Regions from separate parts of the Luteibacter sp. HAY1-4A genome, predicted to be linked through region 3. Evidence: riboswitches for the same ligand, from Rfam matches in the RefSeq annotation. Region 3 holds a riboswitch; each other region holds the start of a gene.
The links. Region 3 has a riboswitch for cobalamin ahead of btuB (TonB-dependent vitamin B12 receptor). Riboswitches for the same ligand answer to the same signal wherever they lie in the genome.
Positions count from the first base shown of each region.

Region 1: linked by a shared signal. The riboswitch ahead of ACPYOD_RS14250 (TonB-dependent receptor domain-containing protein) and the one ahead of btuB (TonB-dependent vitamin B12 receptor) in region 3 are both predicted to bind cobalamin.
Region 2: linked by a shared signal. The riboswitch ahead of ACPYOD_RS17715 (ribonucleoside-diphosphate reductase subunit alpha) and the one ahead of btuB (TonB-dependent vitamin B12 receptor) in region 3 are both predicted to bind cobalamin.

Region 1 is NZ_JBNDHZ010000041.1:27,593-34,790, reverse strand. It holds gene ACPYOD_RS14255 (efflux RND transporter permease subunit) at 1-2,526, opposite strand, end outside; gene ACPYOD_RS14250 (TonB-dependent receptor domain-containing protein) at 2,677-4,560, opposite strand; cobalamin riboswitch at 4,696-4,935, opposite strand; gene ACPYOD_RS14245 (TonB-dependent receptor) at 5,190-7,198, shown strand, end outside.
Region 2 is NZ_JBNDHZ010000068.1:6,519-13,716, reverse strand. It holds gene ACPYOD_RS17715 (ribonucleoside-diphosphate reductase subunit alpha) at 1-1,852, opposite strand, end outside; cobalamin riboswitch at 2,005-2,214, opposite strand; gene ACPYOD_RS17710 (response regulator) at 2,378-3,997, shown strand; gene ACPYOD_RS17705 (EamA family transporter) at 4,198-5,073, shown strand; gene ACPYOD_RS17700 (SDR family oxidoreductase) at 5,187-6,095, opposite strand; gene ACPYOD_RS17695 (DUF2501 domain-containing protein) at 6,175-6,600, opposite strand; gene ACPYOD_RS17690 (family 78 glycoside hydrolase catalytic domain) at 6,718-7,198, shown strand, end outside.
Region 3 is NZ_JBNDHZ010000025.1:21,771-28,968, forward strand. It holds gene ACPYOD_RS10280 (tetratricopeptide repeat-containing diguanylate cyclase) at 1-1,447, opposite strand, end outside; gene ACPYOD_RS10285 (hypothetical protein) at 1,461-1,730, opposite strand; gene ACPYOD_RS10290 (SAM-dependent methyltransferase) at 1,829-2,629, opposite strand; partial or broken gene ACPYOD_RS10295 (acyltransferase family protein) at 2,764-3,840, shown strand; cobalamin riboswitch at 3,864-4,093, shown strand; gene btuB (TonB-dependent vitamin B12 receptor) at 4,174-6,090, shown strand; gene ACPYOD_RS10305 (hypothetical protein) at 6,116-6,694, shown strand; gene cobO (cob(I)yrinic acid a,c-diamide adenosyltransferase) at 6,691-7,198, shown strand, end outside.

The DNA.
Region 1 (7,198 bases), on a different contig from region 3:
CATGTGCACCGCCTGCTCCACCAGCGCGTTGCCCTTGTCGGCCGTGATCTTGGGCGCCAGGTTGTATGTGATATCCGCCGACTCGAGCTGGTTCTGGTGCGTGACCGCACTGGGCACCGCCACCGGCGCGATCTTCGCCACCGCCGACAGCGGGATCATCTTGCCCAGTTCGTTCTTCACGTAGGTGTTGAGCAAGGCCTCGGGGCTGAGTGTCTGCGCGGCCGCCGCGGTCAGCACCACCCAGTACTGGTTGATGTCCGAATAGATGATGGACACCTGGCGCTGGCCGAACGCGTTGAACAATGCGGAGTCGATGGTGCCCATGCCGACATGCAGGCGCCCCGCGGCTTCGCGATCCACCTTCAGCATCTGCTGCTTGCCCACGATGTCGAAGTCGCTGCCGACGTCACGGAACTCCTTCATCGTGCGCATCTGCCGCACGAGCTTCAGCACCCAGGGTTGCAAATCTTCGCCGCTGGTACTGATCAGCTGGAACGAATACTGCCCGCGGTTGCTGTTGCCGCCACCGCCGCCCAGGAACTGCACGGGGTTCATGAACACCTGGACGTCCGAGATCTTTGCGTACTCCTTGCCCAGGCGGTCCATGATCTCCTTCATCGATTCCCTGCGCTGGCCCGGACCGCTGCCTTTCGGCTTGAGGTCCACGAACATCAGGCCCTGGTTGCCCACGGCACCGCCGTTGTCGCCGCCGAGGATCGTCGTCACGTCGGCCACGGTGCTGTCGTTCTGCATGATGTCGCCGACGCGCTTCAGGCGCCGGCTCATCTCGTCGGGCGAGATATTCGCATCGGCGCTGATCTGCGCCTGCAGCATGCCGGTGTCTTCTTCCGGCATGAAGTTGCCGCCGGCGGTCTTCACCACGGCGATGGCCAGCAGCACGGTGGCCCCCAGCAGGATGAGCGGCTGCCAACGCATCAGGCGGCGATGGTGCAGCGCCCAGTCCAGCGCCCGCTGGTAGGCACGCAGGAAGCCGCGATCGAAGCGTTCCAGGGCGAGCTCCCAGCGGCCAGGTTTCCGGTCCGGCGCGTCGTGCTTGAGATAGTGCGCACAAAGCGCGGGGGTGAGCGTGAGCGACACGATCGCGGAGATCAGCACGGCACCCGCGAGGGTTACCGAGAACTCGCGCAGCAGCTTGGTGATCATGTTGTTGCCGAAGAGGAGCGGCGCGAACACCGCTACCAGCGACAGCGTGATGGAGATGACCGTGAATCCGATCTCGCGCACGCCCTCCAGCGCGGCCTCCATCGGCTTGGCACCGTTTTCCATGTGCCGCACGATGTTCTCGATGACCACGATGGCGTCGTCCACCACGAAGCCGATGCACAGCACCAGCGCCATCAGCGACATCGTGTTCAGCGTATAGCCCAGCGACCACATGATGACGAAGGCGCCCGCGAGCGACAGCGGCACGCTCAGCGTGGCGATCATCGTCGGCCCGAGGCGGCGCAGGAACACCATCATCACGAGTACCACCATGACGATACTGATCAGCAGCGCGACCTTTACCTCGTGCAGCGCCGACTGCGTGGTCTGGGTGAGATCGAAGATGGGGGTGACCTGGGCGTCCGCCGGCAGCAGGGAGCGGAAGCGCGGCAGCGCGGCGCGAATCGCGTCGGCCGTGGCGATGGAGTTGGCCTCCGGCCGCTTGCTGATCTGCATGGTGACCGAGCGTTCGCCTTGGAACCACGCTTTCTGGTACTGGTCCTGCTGGCCGCTGTAGACCTTCGCGATATCGGAAAGCCGCACGGGAATGTTGTTGCGCACGGCAATCAGGATGTTGGCGAAATCCGCCGGGTCCCGCAGGCCGTCGTTGGCGATCACCGTCATCTGCGTCCTGCCATCGGACAGCACGCCCTGCGGCGAATTCACGTTCGCCGCCTGCAACGCGTTCGAGACGTCGTTGGTGGTGATGCCCTTCGAAGAGAGCGCATTCGTGTCCAGCTCGATGCGCACCGCATGCGGCGTACCGCCGAACACCTGCACGCGCGACACGCCGTCGATCTGCGACACGGCGGGGCGGATCAAGGTGTCGACCACGTCGTAGAGCTTGTCCGGCGGCATGGTCTTCGACGTGAAGGCGACCAGCAGCACCGGAATCTGCCCGGTGTCGAACTTGAAGTACTGCGGCGGCGACGGCATGCCGGCGGGGAGATCCGCGGCCGCCGCGTTGATCGCGGCCTGTACGTCGCGCGCGGCGGCATCGGTGGAACGGTCGAGGTTGAAGCGGATGCGCACGAAGCCGGCGCCTTCGACGCTGTTCGAGTACATCTGGTCGACGCCCGGGATCTGGCCCAGGTGGCGCTCCAGTGGCGCGATGACCGTCGAGGCCATCGTCTGCGCGCTGGCGCCCGGCATCTGCGTCTGGATGAATACCGCCGGCACTTCGATCGAAGGCAGCGCGGCCACGCCCAGCAGCATGTAGGCGATGGCGCCGGCCAGGGTAAGGCCCGCCGCAAGCAGCGAGGTGCCTTTCGGCCGGCGGATGAATGGTGCAAAAAAGTTCACGGCACTTCCTGTGTCGCGGGACCACTCCCCGCGCCCGCGAACTTTATGACGTCCTGCCCGATTCGTCGCGTGTGCCTTTAGTGGGGCCCCTGCCGTAAGGCATGGCCCACCTGTCATGACAGGTGGGCACCTCCAGCATTCTCGTCAGGGTTAACGGACCGGCGAATACCGCAGCGTCAGATAGTAGGTGCGGCCCAACTGGTTGTAGTAGGCCGCGGTCTCGTAGCGCTTGTTCGCCACATTGGCCACGCGACCCTGCACGCTCCAGTCGCTGTCCACATGCCACGTCGCGCGCAGGTCGGCGGTGGCGTAGCCGCCGAGACGGCGTGTATTGGCGGCATCGTCGTAGCTGTAGCCCGCCGCGTTGATGGAGCCGCCGAGGGTCAGCGCGCCAAGATCCTTGTCGATGTCGGCGCGCGCGATGCGCCGCGGCCGCCGGGCAAGCAGATTGCCTTCCTGAACGCCGCCATCGCGGTTCTCCGGCTGCTGGAAGGTGAGATAGCCGCGCAGGTGCCACCCGTCGACATCGGCGCCTGCCTGGGCCTCCAGGCCGCGGATGCGCGCCGTGCTCACGTTGATCGGAAGGAAGTTGGCGTCGAACCCGATCAGGTCGTCCACGTCGGTGCGATACGCGTTCACGGCCCAGTTCCAGACGCCCGGGGCTGCGCTGAGGCCGATTTCCGCCGTACGGGATTTCTCAGGCGACAGGTTCACCGGCGCGCCATAGGGATAGAACTCGTCGTTGAAGGTGGGCGCATGGAACGCCGTGCCGTATGAGGCGGTGACCTTCATGCCATTGTCGAAGCGGAAGCCATACGCGGCCGACCCGGTCGTGTGGTTGCCGAACTGGGTGTTGTGGTCGTGGCGGGCCGAAAGTTCGAGCTCGTGCGGGCCGAAGACGCCGCGGTAAAGCGCGAACACGCCCGTGTTGTTTCGCGAGTCCGCGATGTAGGCCGTGTCGCTTTCCAGCTTCTCCTGCTGGAAATCCACGCCCGCGGTCAGCGTCTGGTCCTTCGACAGCGCGATGTCGTTCTGCCACGACGCCTGGTTGCGCTTGGAATAAAGGTAACCCACGCGCGCCTTGTCCACGCCGTAGTTCACGAAGTCGAGGGTCTTGTTCGCGCCATTCAAGTAGTTGTCGGCGCGATCCTGGTTCTGGCCGACCGACAGCGATACCCGCCAGTTGGCCAGCGCGTCGAAGGCCAGCTTCGCGCCCGCCACCTGTTGCGACCGGCGCGTCAGGTTCTGGAAATCGCCGTCGTATTCGATGTCGCCCTTGCTGCGCAGCCAGCTGCCGGTGAGTTCCGTGCCGTCGTCCCAGCGGTAACCACCCGAGAGGGCACCGTTATAGGTGCGATACGCGTCGTGGTCGGGCTCGTCGGTGAAACAGCCCGCGAAGGCCGCCGCCGCCCCGATGCGGCAGGCGTTGATGCCGGACGTGTACTGCCCGCCCAGGCTCGCGTTGTACCAGCCGTGCGCGGTGCCGCCGGAGAGCCCCACCTGCCCGGCCGTGTAGCCGTGGCTGCCGCTGGTGATGGACAGCGTCGGGGCTGGTGCCTGGCCCGCCTCGCCGTGCCGGGTGAAGATCTGGATGACGCCGCCGATCGCGTCCGAGCCGTACAGCGCCGAGCGCGGGCCGCGCACGACTTCGATCCGGTCGATCTGCTCCACGGGCAGTTGTTCGTAGGCGGGCAGCCCTGCGCCCACGGTGCCCACGCGCACGCCGTCGACCAGGACGAGTGTGTGCGACGAGTTCGTGCCACGCATGAAAAGCGATGTCTGCTGGCCGATGCCTCCCGTGTTCGACAGGGCTACCCCGGGGAGCCCCGCAAGCAGGTCCTGGACGCTGACCGGCTGCAGGCGGTCGATGTCCTCGCGGGTAATGACCGTGACGGGCGCGAGCACCTGGTCCAGCGGCGTCGCGAAGCGGCTGGCGGTGACCACGACGGGGTCGAGCCGGTCGGGGCCGTCGGCCGCATGGGCCAGGGCGGTCGTCGACAGCAGGGCCGTCGCGAGCAGGGTCTTCTTCAACACGTATGAGTCCTTCACCGCAGCGCGGCCTATGCACGGGGCCGGCGGAGGACGAAGGCGAACGGCGAGCGGGAACGGACCCGGCAGCTGTCCGGATCCGCCCTCCGCGAATCGACCGAAACAGGGACGCCCGCCAAAGGGCGGGACGCTCATCGGGCCGGTCTCCGGACTCGCGTCAGCCATCGACGATGGCCGGCACCGGTGCCTTCCCGCTTGCGCAGTGGCTTGTTGCCGGAGCCGCAAGAAAGCGCGAAGCGCCTCCCGATGCCGCTTACCGTTGCGGGGGCAGCGCCGGCTTCAGCCCGAAAGAGGGCCTACCGGCTTCCCGTTTAAGCCCCCGACCAAGGTCGAAGGGCCACCCGAACGGGCCGGATGGTACTCCGCAAGTTCCTTCCCTGTCACGAAATTTCAACTGAAACCTTAACAGCCTCTTGACGACCGCGAAATATTTCGATTACAAGCGTAAGGGATTGCCGCATGGGGCGTGTTCTTGCGCCACGGGGGCATGTCGGTATTCCACGCGTCCTGGGGAGGACGGTGGAGCGGACATGATCGCGGCCATCGATAACAGAGGTCCGTCTTCCAATTCGGTATCGGACTTCTCTTTGCTGTTTCTTTGGGGAGACAAACACATGCAACGTTCCATCCACCGCAACGGCGTCATCCGCCGGTCCGCCTTGTGCACCGCCCTGGCCCTTTGCTTCGCCAGCGGCGCCGTGCTCGCTCAGTCCAATGCTTCCGGTGTCGTGTTCGGTCGCGTCGCGCAGCCCGAGGGCGCCGTCGTCCACCTGACCAACCTCGATACCGGCCTTACCCGCGATGTCGGCGTGGACGCCGACGGCCGTTATCGCGCCAGCTCGCTCCCGGTCGGCCGCTACAAGGTCTCCGTCGAGCGCGGCGGCCAGGTTGCCGAAACCCGCGACAACGTCCAGGTGAACCTGGGCGGCGGTGTGGACGTCTCGTTTGCCGGCGCGGCCAGCGCCACGAGCGCCGAGGCGCAGAACCTCGAAGGCGTGCAGGTCACCGGCAACGTGCTGCCGGCCATCGACGTGTCGCAGGTCGACTCGCGCACCGTCCTCACCTCCGAACAGCTGCAGAAGCTGCCGCTCGCCCGCGACGTGACCGCTGCCGCCCTGCTGGCGCCGGGCGTCATCTCCGGCGACAGCCGCTACGGCAACGTCGCCTCGTTCGGCGGCTCCTCGGCGTCGGAAAACCAGTACTACATCAATGGCTACGCGGTCACCAACGCGCTCACCGGCCTGGGCTTCACCAGCCTGCCGTACGACGCGATCGACCAGCAGCAGATCTTCACCGGCGGCTACGGCGCCGAATACGGTCGTTCCACCGGCGGCGTGATCAACATCGTGACCAAGCGCGGCGGCAACACCTGGAAGGGTGGCGTCGGCATGTACTTCCAGCCGGCCGGCCTGCGTCAGAACCCGCGCAACATCTATCGCAAGAACGGCACGCTGTATCAGGAGCGGTCGGACAACAAGAGCACCGACACCCAGTACACCGGCTACATCAGCGGTCCGCTGATCGAGGACAAGCTGTTCCTGTTCGCTGCCGGCGATTTCACCCGTTCCAACAGCCGGAACACCAGCGTCGTCACCGCGCCGCAGAAGACGTACCAGGAGCAGAAGGCCACCAAGTGGCTGGCCAAGATCGACTGGAACATCACCGACAACCACCTGCTCGAACTGACCGGCTTCGGTGACAAGACCAACACCGAGCGCAGCGTGTACAAGTACAACTACGCCACCCATTCGCGCGGTGGGTACATCGGTACCGACAACCTCAAGAACTTCGACGCGGGTCCGGGTTCCGCGCCTGGCGGCGATGTGTACGTCGCCAAGTACACGGGCTACATCACGGACGACCTGACGATCAACGCCCTGTACGGCCACAGCAAGACCGTGCACGAGCGCAATCTCTCCTATGCATCCAACCCGAACTGCCCCTGGATCACGGACAACCGTTCGGTGAGCACGCCGATCGTCGGTTGCGGCCTCGTCAACGGCGCCGTGCTCGGCGACGGTGCTGAGGACAAGACCCACGGCTATCGCCTCGACGTCGAATACCGCATCGGCGACCACGACCTGCGCGTGGGTGTGGACAACCAGACCCTCGAGTCTTACGCCGGTAACGTCTACGAAGGCGGTTATCGCTGGGTGTACCAGGATGCCGGTACCGTTCCGAACCGCCCGGACATCGTGCCGCCCCCGGGCGCCGACTATTTCGTGGAAAAGCGTCTGTTCCAGACCGGCGCGGGCGTGAAGACCGAGCAGGAAGCGCAGTACATCGAAGACCACTGGCAGGTCACCGATCGCTGGATGGTGTACCTCGGCCTGCGTAACGAGCAGTTCAAGAACATCAACGGCGACGGCGCCACCTACGTGAAGCAGCGCCACCAGCTGGCCCCGCGCCTGGGCGCCACCTGGGACGTGTTCGGTGATTCCACGTTCAAGGTCTACGCGAACGCGGGCCGTTACCACCTCGCCATCCCGTCCAACGTCGCCATCCGCGGCGCTTCGGCCTCCACGTACTACAGCGAGTACTACTCGTACACGGGCGTGGGTCCGAACGGCGAGCCGACCGGCACTGCGCAGCTCGGCGCCCGCCGTTACCTCAACGGCGAAGA
Region 2 (7,198 bases), on a different contig from region 3:
ACTGCAACTCGCCGTTCGCGGCGCGGCTCTCGTCGAAGCCGGGATGGGCACCGTCACGCTCCGCGATCTCGTTGGACATCGACAGCGCATGGAAGTAGATCTCTTCCGCGATGCGGGTCGACAGGGCACGCGCCTCGTCCGAGTCGAAGGGCAGGCGCAGCTTGAAGAACACGTCCTGCAGGCCCATGACGCCGAGGCCAACCGGGCGCCACTTCATGTTCGCCGTCTTCGCGGTGGCGATCGGGTAGAAGTTGAGATCGATCACGCGGTTCAGCTGGCGCACCGCGGTGCGCACGGTCGTTGCCAGCTTGTCGTAGTCGAACTGGCCGTCCACCACGTGCCGGGCGAGATTGATCGAGCCGAGGTTGCACACCGCCGTCTCGTTCTCGTTGGTGACCTCGAGAATCTCGGTGCACAGGTTCGACAGGTGGATCACGTTATGCGGCAGCGCCGTCTGGTTGCTGGTGGCGTTGGAGCGATCCTTGAAAGTCATCCAGCCGTTGCCGGTCTGGGCCAGCGACCGCAGCATGCGCGCATAGAGTTCGCGCGCCTTGATGGTCTTGGCGGCCAGTCCGTCCGCTTCCGCCTTCTCGTAGGCGGCATCGAACGCGGGGCCCCAGGTGTCCACGAAGTGCGGCACGATCTTCGGATCGAACAGCGACCAGTCGCCGTCCGCTTCGACGCGGCGCATGAACAGGTCCGGTACCCAGTTGGCCAGGTTGAGGTTGTGCGTGCGGCGGGCGTCGTCGCCGGTGTTCTCGCGCAGTTCCAGGAACTCCTCGATATCGGCGTGCCAGGACTCCAGGTACACGCAGGCGGCACCCTTGCGCTTGCCACCCTGGTTTACCGCGGCCACCGAGGCGTCGAGCGTCTTCAGCCACGGTACCAGCCCGTTGGAATGCCCGTTGGTGCCCTTGATGAGCGAACCGCGCGAACGGATGCGCGAATAGGCCAGCCCGATGCCGCCGGCGAACTTCGACAGCTGGGCCACGTCGCCGTATTTCGCGTAGATCGACTCGAGCGCGTCCTGCGGCGAGTCGAGGAGGAAGCACGACGACAACTGCTCGTGCGCGGTACCGGCATTGAACAGCGTCGGCGAGCTGGCCAGGTACTCCAGCGACGAGAGCATGCGGTACAGCTCCAGCGTTTCGGCGACGTCGTTGCCGCCGAGGGCGCAGGCGATGCGCATGAAGAAGTACTGCGGCGTCTCGATCACGAAGCGCTTCGTCGGATGGCGAAGCAGGTAACGGTCGTACACCGTGCGCAGCCCGAAGTACTCGAAGCGGCGCGACGCGTGGGTATCAATGGCGTCGTTGAGCTTGCGCGCGTTCACTTGCACGAAGTCGCGCAGGCGGTCGTTGAGGATGCCTAGCTCGAAGCCGGTCGCGATCGACTGCGAGAAGGACTGGATGTCCTGCCCCGACACCTCCTTGTCGATGAAGGCGGCGAGCAGGCGCGCGGCGAGCTGGCCGTATTCGGGCTCTTCGGCGGTGAGCGCGGCGGCGGTGCGGATGGACAGCTGGTCCAGTTCCTGCGTGGTGGCGCCGTCGTAGAGTCCGCCGATCGTCTTGAGTGCCACGCGCATCGGGTCGACGGCGTAGAGCCCGTCGGCGCTGCGCGTCACCGCGCGCACGATCTTGTTCACGTCGACGATCTCATGCCCGCCGTTACGCTTGGTCACGCGCATCTGGCCCGGATTGTGCGGGGGCGTGAGGGCGAAGGCCGGCGGCGGGTCGCTACGGTAGCCGGCGACGGGAGGCTTCCCGTTGGTCGCGGTTGCGGTTGCGGTGGGGGTGGCGACGGCGTCGGCCGTCGCGGTGCGCTCGTGCGCTGCGGAATCCATCGTGGTCATGTGTGGCGTGCCCCAGGGCCAGGTTCAAACTCCCGTTCCCTCGGACGGGGCTCGAAGCGGCGGCGACACGGGACGGGCCGGGACGGAGCGCGCAAGGCGGCTCCGGTCCGCGACGCGCCTCCCCGCGGAAGCCGTCACTGCAATCGGCACCGACAAGGCACCGACTGCTGGCAGGTCTTCGGACTCGTGGACGGGGCCCGGAGGCCTTGCCTACCCGTCGCTTCCCAGCCGCGGAGGGCCAGTGCATTGAACGGGGTCGTTTCCACTTACCGCTGCGGGGCAGTTCCGGATTCACACCGGATTCCCTATTAAGTCCGACGGGCAGTCGCGCCTCTCCGGACACCAGCGGGACACACGATATAGGTCCCCGGGGGTGCGGTCAACGCCATATGTAGTGATTCGTCGCAAGTGGCTGATCGGCAGCGCAACAGATCCCCGGCGGCTATTCGTGAAGGCCGTCTACACCAAGGGGGCATCCTTCCGACGATAGAATTCGTGTCCTTCCGGACACCATCCCCGAGGCCGATGCTGCCACCATCCACCGAGCAATCCGCCACGAAGGGCGACGAGATCGTCGAATTCGGCGCGGGATTCACCCAGGACCAGTTGCGCCAGGCGCAGAAGATGGACGCCATCGGCAAGCTCACCGGTGGCGTGGCTCACGATTTCAACAACCTGCTACAGGTCATCAGCGGCAACCTCCAGTTGCTTGCCGCAGACGTGGCGGGGAATCCCCGCGCCGAACGGCGCCTCGCCAACGCCATGGCCGGCGTGGCCCGCGGGTCGAAGCTCGCGGCCCAGCTGCTGGCCTTCGGACGCCGGCAGCCCCTGGCACCCAAGGTGGTGAACATCGGGCGCTTCGTGCGCGAGATGGACGATCTGCTGCGCCGCACCCTCGGCGAAGAGATCGAGGTGGAAACGGTGATCGCCGGCGGGCTGTGGAACACGCTCGTGGACACCAGCAATGTGGAGAACGCGCTGCTGAACCTCGCCATCAACGCGCGCGACGCGATGGAAGGCCGGGGCAAGCTCACCATCGAGGCGGGCAACGCCCTGCTCGACACCACCTATGCTTCCGCGCACGGCGACCTCCGGCCCGGCCAGTACGTCATGATCGCGGTCACCGATACCGGAGGCGGCATCCCGCCGGAGATCATCGACCAGGTATTCGAGCCGTTCTTCACGACGAAGCCCGAAGGCCGGGGGACCGGCCTGGGCCTGTCCATGGTCTACGGCTTCGTGAAGCAATCCGGCGGCCACGTGAAGATCTACAGCGAGCCGGGCCACGGCACCACCGTGAAGCTGTACCTGCCGCGGTCGGTGCAGAGCGAAGATCGTATCGTCGACATCGAGGAAGAAGACCTTCGCGGCGGCGACGAAACCGTGCTGGTGGTGGAGGACGACGACGCCGTCCGCGACACCGTGGTCAGCATGCTCGGCGACCTCGGTTACCGCGTGTTGAAGGCGCGCGACGCGGCCAGCGCGCTGTCGATCATCGAGAGCGGCATCGCCATCGATGTGCTCTTCACCGACGTGGTGATGCCCGGTTCCCTGCGCAGCCCGGAACTGGCCCGCAAGGCCGTCGAGCGTCAACCGGGTATCGCCGTGCTCTTCACCTCGGGATACACCGAGAACGCCATCGTCCACGGCGGCCGTCTGGACGAAGGTGTTGAATTGCTGAGCAAGCCATACACCCGCGACCAGCTCGCCCGCCGCATTCGCCACGTGCTCGCCGAGAAAGCCCGGAAAACCGCCAGCGTCATGGCCGCGGTTCCCGGGCCGCCGGCGGCACGCCCGTTGCGCGTGCTGGTCGTGGAAGACGACACCCTGATCCGCATGTCGATCAGCGAAATGCTGGAGAGCCGTGGCCATGTGGCCTTCGAGGCGGCCGATGGCAAAGAGGCGTTGCGCCTGCACGAAGCGCAGCAGATCGACGTGCTCCTGGCCGACGTGGGCCTGCCCGGAATGAACGGCGTGGACGTAGCGGAGAAGCTGCGCGAGGCGCAGCCGGACCTCCCTGTCCTCTACGCCACCGGCGATCACATGGCGAATGGCGTGCGGCCCGACGAACGCACGGCAATCATCGTGAAGCCCTATGGCGTGATGGACCTGATGGACGCCATCGGCCGGATCGCCCGTCGCTAGCCCGCGAACCTTTGTGAGCCGCTTCGACGGCGACGCAATCTATCCATCCCGTCGTGCTTCCATCCGGTGGAGCACATCGTGATGCAGATCACCTTTTAGGTCTCAACGCATCATTTTTCGGACGAGTCTTATATCGCTCATGCGAATGGCAACCTAGCTTTGCTTCCGATCTGAACGGGAGGTTCGGCGGAAGCCGCAATATGAAGGTTGGCCATCTGCTGCTGGGGATATTGGTTACGGTGATATGGGGAAGCAATTTCTCCGTGATAGAAGTGGGGCTTCGTGACCTCGATCCATTTCTTCTCACGGGGTTACGCTTCACTTTCACGGCGCTCCCATTGATCTTCTTTCTCCGCAGACCGCGCGATGTTTCGGTCAAGGTTCTGGCGACATACGGCGTCCTGTTCGGCGTCGGGCTGTGGTGGGTCGTCAACGTTGCGATGTCCAAAGGGCTCTCACCGGGGCTGTCGTCCCTGGTGTTGCAGTTCAGCGCGTTCTTTACCGTGATTCTCAGCGCGCTGCTGCTGCGCGAGCGCATCCGTGCGCCGCAATGGATGGGTATGGGGTTGGCGGGCGGCGGCCTGATGCTCGTGATCGGCTTCACCCAGGGGAAGTCCACGACGCTCGGCGTCGCGCTGGTGCTTCTCGCCGCGCTCAGCTGGAGTGCCTGCAACCTGATCGTGAAGCGGCACAAGCCTGCCGACATGCTGGCCTTCATTGCCTGGTCGAGCGTGTTCTCGGCACCGGCGCTGTTCCTGCTCACCTGGATCCAGCAGGGATCCGCACCCTTCGTAGGGTTGATGGATGGAGTGAGCTTGCGGGCAGCGGGATCGGTGTTGTTCCAGGCATACGTCACCACCGTGTTCGGCTACAAGGTCTGGAATGACCTGATGAAGACGTACCCCGCGGCCCAGGTGGCACCGCTATCGCTCATCGTCCCGGTCTCCGGCATCGTGACGTCGTGCCTTATCTTTGATGAGCGCTTCGGTGTCATTGTCTGGGCAGGCATTGTGACGATGCTCGCCGGGGTTATGGTTTTCGTGCTGGGACCTCGCCTGTGGCGTCCGGGCGCTTGATGGCAAGAGTCGATTTCCTTGTGATGTGGGAGGCGCTGCAGCGGCGATGGCGACCCGCGGCGAGGTGACGGGCTCGCTGCAGGATCGCCGGCATAGGGGGTTCTCACAAGGGTTCAAGGAAGCATATGGCCGCCTGTCACGCCATATGTCTCGCCGGTGATGAAGCTCGCCTCCTGGCTCGCCAGCAACACGTACACCGGCGCGCATTCCACCGGTTGGCCGGGTCGTCCCAGCGGCACGTTCTTGCCGAATTCCACCACCTTGTCCTGCGGCTGGCCGCCGCTCGGTTGCAGCGGCGTCCATACCGGCCCCGGGGCCACGGCGTTCACGCGAATGCCTTTACCGGCCACCTGTTTCGCCAGGGATTTCGTGAATGCCACGATGGCCGCCTTGGTCGGGGCGTAGTCCAGCAGGATGTCCGACGGTTCGTACGCCTGGATGGAGGCAGTGTTCACGATGGCGGCGCCCGGCGGCATATGCGGCAGGGCCGCCTTACTCAGCCAGAACAACGCGAAGACGTTGGTGCGGAAGGTCGCTTCGAACGATTCGCTGTCGAGTTCCTCAATGGACTTCGCGAACTGCTGGCGCCCGGCCACGTTCGCGAGGATGTCGAGGCCGCCGAGTTCCTTCACCGTCTTCGCCACCAGGTCCTTGCAGAAGGCCTCGTCCTTCAGGTCGCCGGGAAGACCGACGATCTTGCAACCTTCACCCTTCAGCAGGGCGATCACCTCGTCGGCATCCTTCTGTTCCGAAGGCAGGTAATTGATGACCACGTCGGCGCCTTCGCGGGCGAAGGCGATCGCGGCCGCGCGGCCGATGCCGGAGTCGCCACCGGTCACCAGCGCCTTGCGGCCGTTGAGGCGGCCATTGCCGCGATAGCTGGTTTCGCCGTGGTCGGGCTTCGGCACCATTTCCTTCGCCAGACCGGGCGCCGGCTGCGGCTGCTTGGCGAATTCGGGCTGCGGATACTGCGTGCGCGGATCGCGCATGGCATAGGGGTCTTTGCTTGCGGCGTTGGCCATGGGGAAGGTCTCACGTCGGGGGATGAGGCCTTCCTGTTTACGGGGCGGCGCGTCCATGCGCCGTCCACGTCACGTCATGTCATTGGCCCATGCCGATCATCTTCTTGCCCTGCTTGAGCACCGCGTCGCACACCTTGCGGGTGAGCTGGGCCTTGATGTCGCCGTTGTTCCCCGCCTCGGCACCGGAGATGTCGAGGGTCTTGCCGCTGGAGGATTTCAGCAGGCCCTTCGCCCCGTCGCGGTAGCCGGGGTCCTGGGTGCCGACCGTCCGCGACTTGGCGCCGAGGCTGCCCAGCAGTCCGTCTTTCACGCCTGCGGCGTCGCCACCCAGGTAGTTGTTCGTCATGCAGTACTGGAGGATGCCCGCGGCGTTGCCCGCCGTTCCGGAGGTGAGCGACGTGCCGCCACCGCCCATCAATCCCTTGAGGCTGTCCAGCTGGGCGGCTGGGGCGGGCGTGACGGTCACGGCAATGGCGAGGGCTATGCCGGCGTGGAAGGTCTTCATGACGTGGCTCCAGGTTCGAGGTCCGGAAGGCATAAACCCTCATGCGTTAGCACAATGTAAGAAAGTGCCCTGGCGCCGGTTATCCTCGGGATTCATGCCGAAGCCCGGGCCGCTCCGTTGATCGCATATCGTCTCGCTCTCACTGCCGCGTTCTGTTTCTATCCGGCGTTCGCCAGCGCGGCCGTCACCATTGATAACCCGCGTGTGGAACACGCCGACGCGCCGACCTACGTCGACGTGGCCCGGCCACGGTTCTCGTGGATCGTGCACAGCGACACGAATGGCACGGTGCAAACCGGTTATCGCGTCGTCGTGTCGCGGCGAGGCGACATCGTATGGGACAGCGGCCCGATCGACAGCGCGCGTTCCTTCGGCATCGTCTACGGTGGCCCGGCCTTGCAACCGGGCGAACGCTACGAGTGGCGAACGGACGTGCGGACGTCCGCCGGCGAAGCCACCACCTCGTCGCGCTTCGACACCGCGCTCGACGACGCCGGATGGCGGGTGGCACGCTGGATAGGGAAGGACGACGATTCGCTGCCCGCGCCCCTGTTGCGCAAGTCGTTCCGCGTGGACGGCGCGGTGACACGGGCGATGC
Region 3 (7,198 bases):
GCAAGAGCACCCAGTCGCCCTCCGAGTGACCGTACGTGTCGTTCACCAGCTTGAAGTGGTCGAGGTCGAACAGGATCAGGCACGACGGCTTGCCGGCTTTCTGGCAGGCGAGCAGCGACTGTTGCGCCTGGTCCACGAAGTGCTGGCGATTGGAGATGCCGGTGAGGCTGTCGCGGCGCGCCATGCGCATGAAGCGCAGCTGGGCGCGCTTCGTTCTTATCAGCCACAGCGCAATGCCCGCGGCGATGGTCAGCAGCAGCACGATGTACAGGCGGCTCGTTTCGATGGAGCGCCTGTCCACCTCGCGCTGCAGGTGCAGGATCTGGTTCTGCCGGTCGAGCGCGTCTGCCTCCATGCGGCTGGAGACGACCTGTTGTTTCACCATCTGATAGGCGAGGGCGCGCGCGCTCACGTCATCGAGATAACCCTTGTCCGCCTGCATGTATCGTTCGAGCCATTGCGTCGCGGCTTGGTAATCGCCGCGCTGCCGCGCGATGAGGTACAGGGTGCGCAGTGCGGCCGCGAAGGGTTCCGAATAGTCGCCGCCCGGTGCGCTTTTCACCGCGGCGTTGGCGTACTTGCCCGCGGCGTCTATGTTTTCCGCGTCCCAGTAAGCCTGTGCCAGCAGCGATTCGACTTGCGAGGTCAGGCTGGGATAGCTGTCGTTGAGTACTTCCGCGTAATGCTTTTCCAATACCTCGATGGCGTCCTTCGGACGTCCACTGCGTATAGCCGTATCGGCGACATCGGCGCGCAAGGCGTTGGCGATGAGGTTCTCGCCGGCCGCTTCGCAATCCGCGATGCCCCGCCCGTAGCGCCTGTCGTTTCCATCGATGCGCTTGCCGCGGAACAGCGCATGGAGCTTTATGAAAGTGCCCTTGCAGGCGCTGTCGCCGGCCGGCGTGCTCTGGATCATGCGATCCGCGTAGTCGGCGGCCAGGTCGTACTGGCCCGCCGTGGCCAGCATCTGCGCGGCTTCTCCCAGGCCCTGCAGCCGGGCCTGCGGATCCGTGACCCCCGGAAGCATATCGGTGAGTTCCGTCAGCCGGGAGAACGCCTCCTGGTAACGGTGCGCGATACCGAGGATGTTGATCAGCGTGGCCGTGGCGCGGAACCGCAGCACCTTGTCTGGCGAACTGCCGGCGACCGTCTCCAGCAAGGGCGTGGCGGCATCGTAATCGCCGGCGTACGCCACCTGCCACGCTTCGAGATAGCGAAGGTGGGCCAACTGTTTTTCGGTCAGGTGCGCCGAGCCGTCGCCCAGGCGGGTCAGCGTTGCCAGGAATTTCGGATGGTCGGCCGTCTTGTTCGCGTCGGCCCAGGCGAGGGCGGCCGACGCGTCCTCGCCGCTTCGCAGCTGCGCGACAGCCGTGCCGGCCTGGCCGGCGAGGGCAAGCAGCACGACCGCCACGCGGCAACCATGCGCAAGGCGGCCTGCGATGCCCATCGCACGGGACTCCTTACGCCTTGCGCTGCGCGAAGCGGATCGATGCTTCGTCTTCCTCGGGCTCCTGTTCCTGCTTTTCCGGCTGCTCTTCGAGCTGGATGCCGTAGAACTTGCCCGGCGCGAGCCTGACGCGCAGCGAGGTATCGTCGCCGGCGAGGATGGCGGCAGCCAGTTCGGCATCGACCGAAGCGGCGGTCAGTTCCTTGGCGAGCTGGTCCGGGTTTGCGGTGCGCAAGGCCGAGCTGGCGCCCATGCGCTCGAGAAAATCGATAACGTTCGACATCTGTGTCCCCTGGTTTGGTGGCGCCGTACACCTCCCCGGTGGCCGCACGCCTTTCGATCATAGCGCGACCGGAACGCCAGCCGGTTAAGAGGTTTCGTTCAGGTTTCGGCATCCAACGCGGCCAGGCGCCTGCGAACCTCGGGGTCGGGCTGCAGGGGGCGGCATGGCGGCACCGCCAGCGTATCCGCCATGCCAAGGGGCACCCCGGGCAGGGCAGCAAGCGTCACGCGATCGATCCGTGCTTCCTGGAAGGGAAGGGTGGCCGCCCGGTACACCACCACTTCGTGCTCAGGCGCATAGTGCCGGGACAGCACGTCGACAAGCACGGCTATGCGGCGCGCATCGGTTTCGAACCGTCCACCGCTGAGGTCGCCGGCGATGCCGACCTGCCAGAGGATCAGCCACGCGGACGGATCGACCGCGCGGCGGTTGAGCATGAACTGCGTGGCCTCGAAGTGCTGGCAGCCGACCCGGCCCGGATCGACGCCCAGGTCGGCGTACAGGCAATCCTCGGAAGACACCCCCGGTTCCATGCGCGCGGCATAACCCTCTTCGCGCGCGCGTGCGACCGCCTCGTGCGGCGCCTGGGCGAAGACACCCGGATGGCCGTAGAACACGCCGCAGACCCGGCGTCCGGCACGGACCTCGGCGAGCATGGCATCCACCATCTCGCGGTACGTGGCCTGGCGCGGCTTGCCGTCGGCGTAGAAGGCCTGCAGGCTGCGCACGTCGCCATGCATTCGTCGCACCCATTGTTCCACCAAGCCGTCGGAGACGCCGACGAAGACCACGTCGGCCGACTCGATATGGCTGCGCGCCAACGGCGTGAGGTGGGAGCCGAGGGTCATCCCGACGCCCACACAAGTGAGCGAGCCACGCACCGCGTCCGTCATTGTCATACCCCCGCGATTCCCTCCCGGGATCTTACCGGTTCGCGGAGAGACGGACGCATTGCCCGGAAAACGCCACGATCCGCGCCTTGGCGTGTCCCCAGGAGGGCCGAACATCGCGCCACCGACAGGGGAGGACACCGATGCGCAGGACACCAGGACTGGACACGCTCCGCGCCATCGCGATCGTGTGGGTGATGCTGTTCCACAGCGTCTACGTCGGTGGGCTCGGCGACGGGTTCGGTGCCCTCGAGCGATCGGGATGGATGGGCGTGGACCTGTTCTTCGTGCTCAGCGGTTACCTGATCGGTTCGCAAGTGATGAAGTCGCTGCGCGACACGGGCCGCATCGGCGTCGCCGATTTCTATCGACGACGCGTCGTGCGCATCCTGCCGGCGTTCTTCGTCGTGTTCGCGATCTATGCCCTGGCGCCGGACTGGCGCGAAACACCCGGCATGCAGCCGTTGTGGCAATTCCCGACCTTCACCTTCAACCTCCTGTTCGACAACAGCGACAACTACGCCTTCTCGCACGTGTGGTCGCTATGCGTCGAAGAGCATTTCTACCTTGCGTTCCCGTTCCTTGCCTTTGTCCTCATGCGGCGTCCTTCGGCATGGACGTTTGCCGCCGTGTGCGCCGTCGTGGTCGTCGGCGGCATGCTGCTGCGGGCCTGGCTGTGGACGCACGCCGTCGCTCCTGTCCGGGCGAGCGGCGGCAACGATGGGCTGGCATACCTACGGCATCTCTATTACCCGACGTGGTCGCGCCTCGATGGCCTGATGGCCGGCATCGTCCTCGCGGCATGCCGGGTGTACCGGCCGGCGGCGATGGCATGGATGCAGGCACGCGCGGCCGCCGTGCTGGCGATCGGATCGATCCTGCTGGTCGCGTCGCTCGTGCTGTTCGACGGAGCGCGCACGGCATTCTGGCCGTGCGTGATCGGCTACCCGCTGCTCTCGCTGGCGATGGCCGCGTTCGTGGTGGCGGGCAGCGGCGGTACCTGGCTGACGCGGCTCGACATTCCCGGTGCCGGCTGGCTGGCGCGTGCCTCTTACAGCCTCTATCTCAGCCATAAGCTCGTCTTCGCCCTGGTGGAAAGACATCTGGACGGCTATCTGCTGGACCACCGCTACCTGCGTTTCGGCATCTTCGCCGCAGCGACCCTCGCCGGGGGTGCGCTGCTGCACTACACCGTGGAGCGCACGTTCCTGCGGTGGCGTGACCGCCGCGCCCCCGCTTCGGCTACACTGTCGCCGCCCAAGGTGATCCAAGGCGTCAGCGCCGCGGATTGAAACGGGAATCCGGTGACGCGCGCGGTCTCCATGCCGCCGCCATTCCGGAGCTGCCCCCGCAACGGTAGGCGAGCAAGAGGTCGGCATCCAGCCACTGTGCCCATGGGCATGGGAAGGCGCCGTCCGGCAGGCAATCCCTGCGCTCGCAAGCCCGGAGACCGGCCTCGAGGTACACCGGACAGGCGGAGGGCCATGTCGTGGGTGGCCGTCGCCTCTCGCCGCCGGCATCCCGCGTTTCCCTGCACCCGTCCCTCGCCATTCATGCCGCGCGGGTTGGCGCGGTCAGCAGGGAGTCACCACGTGTCGTTTCGTTCTTCCATCCTCGCGGTCGCCATCGCGACGGTTTTCCTCGTGCCGGCCGTGTCGTTCGCGGACGCCACTTCCACCGACATGGATTCGGTAGTGGTTACCGCCAGCCGCACGGAGCAGTCCCTGAACCAGGTACTTGCCGCCTCGACGGTGATCGACCGCGCCGAGATCGAGCGCCTGCAGCCGCGCTCGCTGGCCGACCTGCTGGGCCGCACGCCCGGCGTCTCGATCGCCAACAACGGCGGCCCCGGCAAGGCCACCTCCGTGTTCATGCGCGGCACCGAAGCCGACCACGTACTCGTGCTGGTCGATGGCGTGAAGGTAGGTTCGGCAACGTCCGGGACCGCCGCTTTCCAGGACATCCCCGTCGACCAGATCGAGCGCATCGAGATCGTGCGCGGTCCGTACTCCAGCCTGTACGGCTCCGATGCACTCGGTGGCGTCATCCAGATCTTCACGCGTCACCCGCAAGGCGCCTTCGTGCCGAACTTCTCCGTAGGTGTGGGCAGTTACGACACCTTGCGCGGTTCCGCAGGTTTCGCGGGCCGTGGTACACAGGGCTGGTATTCGGTGGAAGCCAGCCACGACCAGACCGACGGCATCAATGCCTGTCGCGGCAAACCCAGTCCACGTGGCGGCGGTTGCTTCACGTACGAACCGGACAAGGACGGCTACCGCAACAACGCGTTGTCCCTGAAGGGCGGCTGGCGCTTCGACGAGCAATGGGACGCCGACGCGAGCGCCACGCGCACCGAAGGCCGCAATCATTACGACGGCACCAGCAGCAACTTCGCCGAATCGGCAACGCAGGTACTCGGCGGGCGGGTGCGTTACAAGCCGGCACAGGATGTGGTGGTCACAGCCAACCTGGGTCGCAGCGAAGATCTCTCCACGGATTACGAAGACGGCACCTACGCCGATACCTTCAACACGCACCGCGATGTCGCCTCGGTCCAGGCGGACATCGGCCGCGTGTCCGGTGGCGCCGGGCTCACCACGTTGGGCTTCGACTGGCAGCGTGACCGCGTGGTCGGCAATACCGACTACCTCGTCGACGCGCGCCGCAACCACGCGCTGTTCGCGCAGTGGCAGGGCGAATTCGGCGACAGCTCCGTGCAAGGCAGCCTGCGTCGCGACGAGAACAGCCAGTTCGGCGGCAAGACCACCGGCAGCCTCCAGTACGGCTACGCGCTGACGAAGACCCTCCGCGTAACCGGCAGCTACGGCACGGCATTCAAGGCACCCACGTTCAACGACCTGTATTACCCCGAGTACGGCAATCCGGAACTTGGCCCCGAGACCTCGCGCAACTGGGAACTCGGGCTGCGCGGCACGCCGGGCTGGGGCAGCTGGTCGGTCAATGCTTTCCAGAACAAGATCGACAACCTGATCGTCTTCGATTCGAGCCTCAGCGGCCCGCTTTTCCCTTTTGGCGGTGCGAACAACATCGCGCAATCGCGCATCCGTGGCGTCGAACTGGCGGGGGATACGACGCTGGGCGACTGGCGCCTGTCGGGCAACGCCACATGGCTGCAACCGGAGGACGAGAGCGACGGCCCGACGCACGGCAACCTGCTTCCGCGCCGCGCGCGCCGCACGGCGCACATCGATGTGGACCGCAGTTTCGGTCCTTTGAGTCTCGGTGCGAGCGTGTCGGGCTTCAGCTATCGCTACGACGACACCGCGAATGCGAATCGCCTCGGCGGTTACGCCCTCACCGACCTGCGCGCCGCCTATGCCTTCGCGGATGCCTGGAAGGTGGAGCTGTCGGCGAACAACGTGTTCGACCGCCACTACGAGACCGCCCGCTACTTCAACCAGCCCGGCCGCAACTGGCTGCTGACGCTGCGCTACCAGCCGCGTTCCTGATCCGCCCACCCTGGGAGATTCCGCCATGAAACCTCTGTCCCGCCCGATGTTCACCGCCGTCGCCGCGATCTTCGCCATGATCATGATCGCGACCCGTTTCAACCACTTCGGCGATGCCCTGCACCTGCCGGATGCCTCCATGGCGCTGTTCTTCCTCGGCGGTATTTATCTGCGCAAGCACCTGGCCTTCCTTGGCTTCGTCGTCCTTGCGGTGCTGATCGACTGGTATTCGGTGAGCTATGCAGGGGTGAGCGACTTCTGCATCACGATCGCGTATTCGTTCCTGCCTCTCGCCTATGCCGTGCTCTGGTACGCCGGACGCTTGCTTGCGCCGCGCTATGACGGAAGCCTCGCATCGCATGTCTTGGTGTTCGCCGGATTGCTGGTGAGTGCCACGCTGTCGTACGCGGTGTCGAACGGTGCTTTCTATTGGCTGGGCGGGCGTTACACGGATCCCAACGTGACGCAATACGTGCAACGCTTCGCCCAGTGGGCGCCGTTGTTCGTCCGTGCCGCGGCGGGCTATGTCCTCGTTGCGCAGGTGGTCCAGGCTCTGGTGTTCCGTTTCGCGCCTCGTGCAGACGATCGGACCGCGCGGGCATGACCGGCACCACGCCGTGGCAGGATATGGACGAGGACGCGCGTCATCGCGACCGCATGCGCCGCAAGAAGGAGTTGATCGACCGCCGCATCGCGCGGGCCACGATCGATCGCGGCGTACTGGTCGTGAATACCGGCAACGGCAAGGGCAAGAGTTCGTCGGGCTTCGGTATGCTGGCGCGGTCGCTCGGTCACGGCTTCCGCTGCGGCGTGGTGCAGTTCATCAAGGGCAGTTTCTCCACCGGCGAGGAGGCGTTTTTCCGCATGTTCGAGGACGGTCCGCTGGACTACCACGTGATGGGCGAGGGCTATACCTGGGAAACCCAGGACAAGGCGCGCGACATCGAAGCGGCCATGGCCGCGTGGCGGCAGGCGGAGCGCATGCTGGGGGATGCGTCATATGACTTCGTGCTGCTCGACGAACTGAATATCGCCCTCGTGAAAAACTACATACCGCTCGACCGTGTGCTGCATGCGCTCGCCACGCGACCCGAACGACAGCACGTGG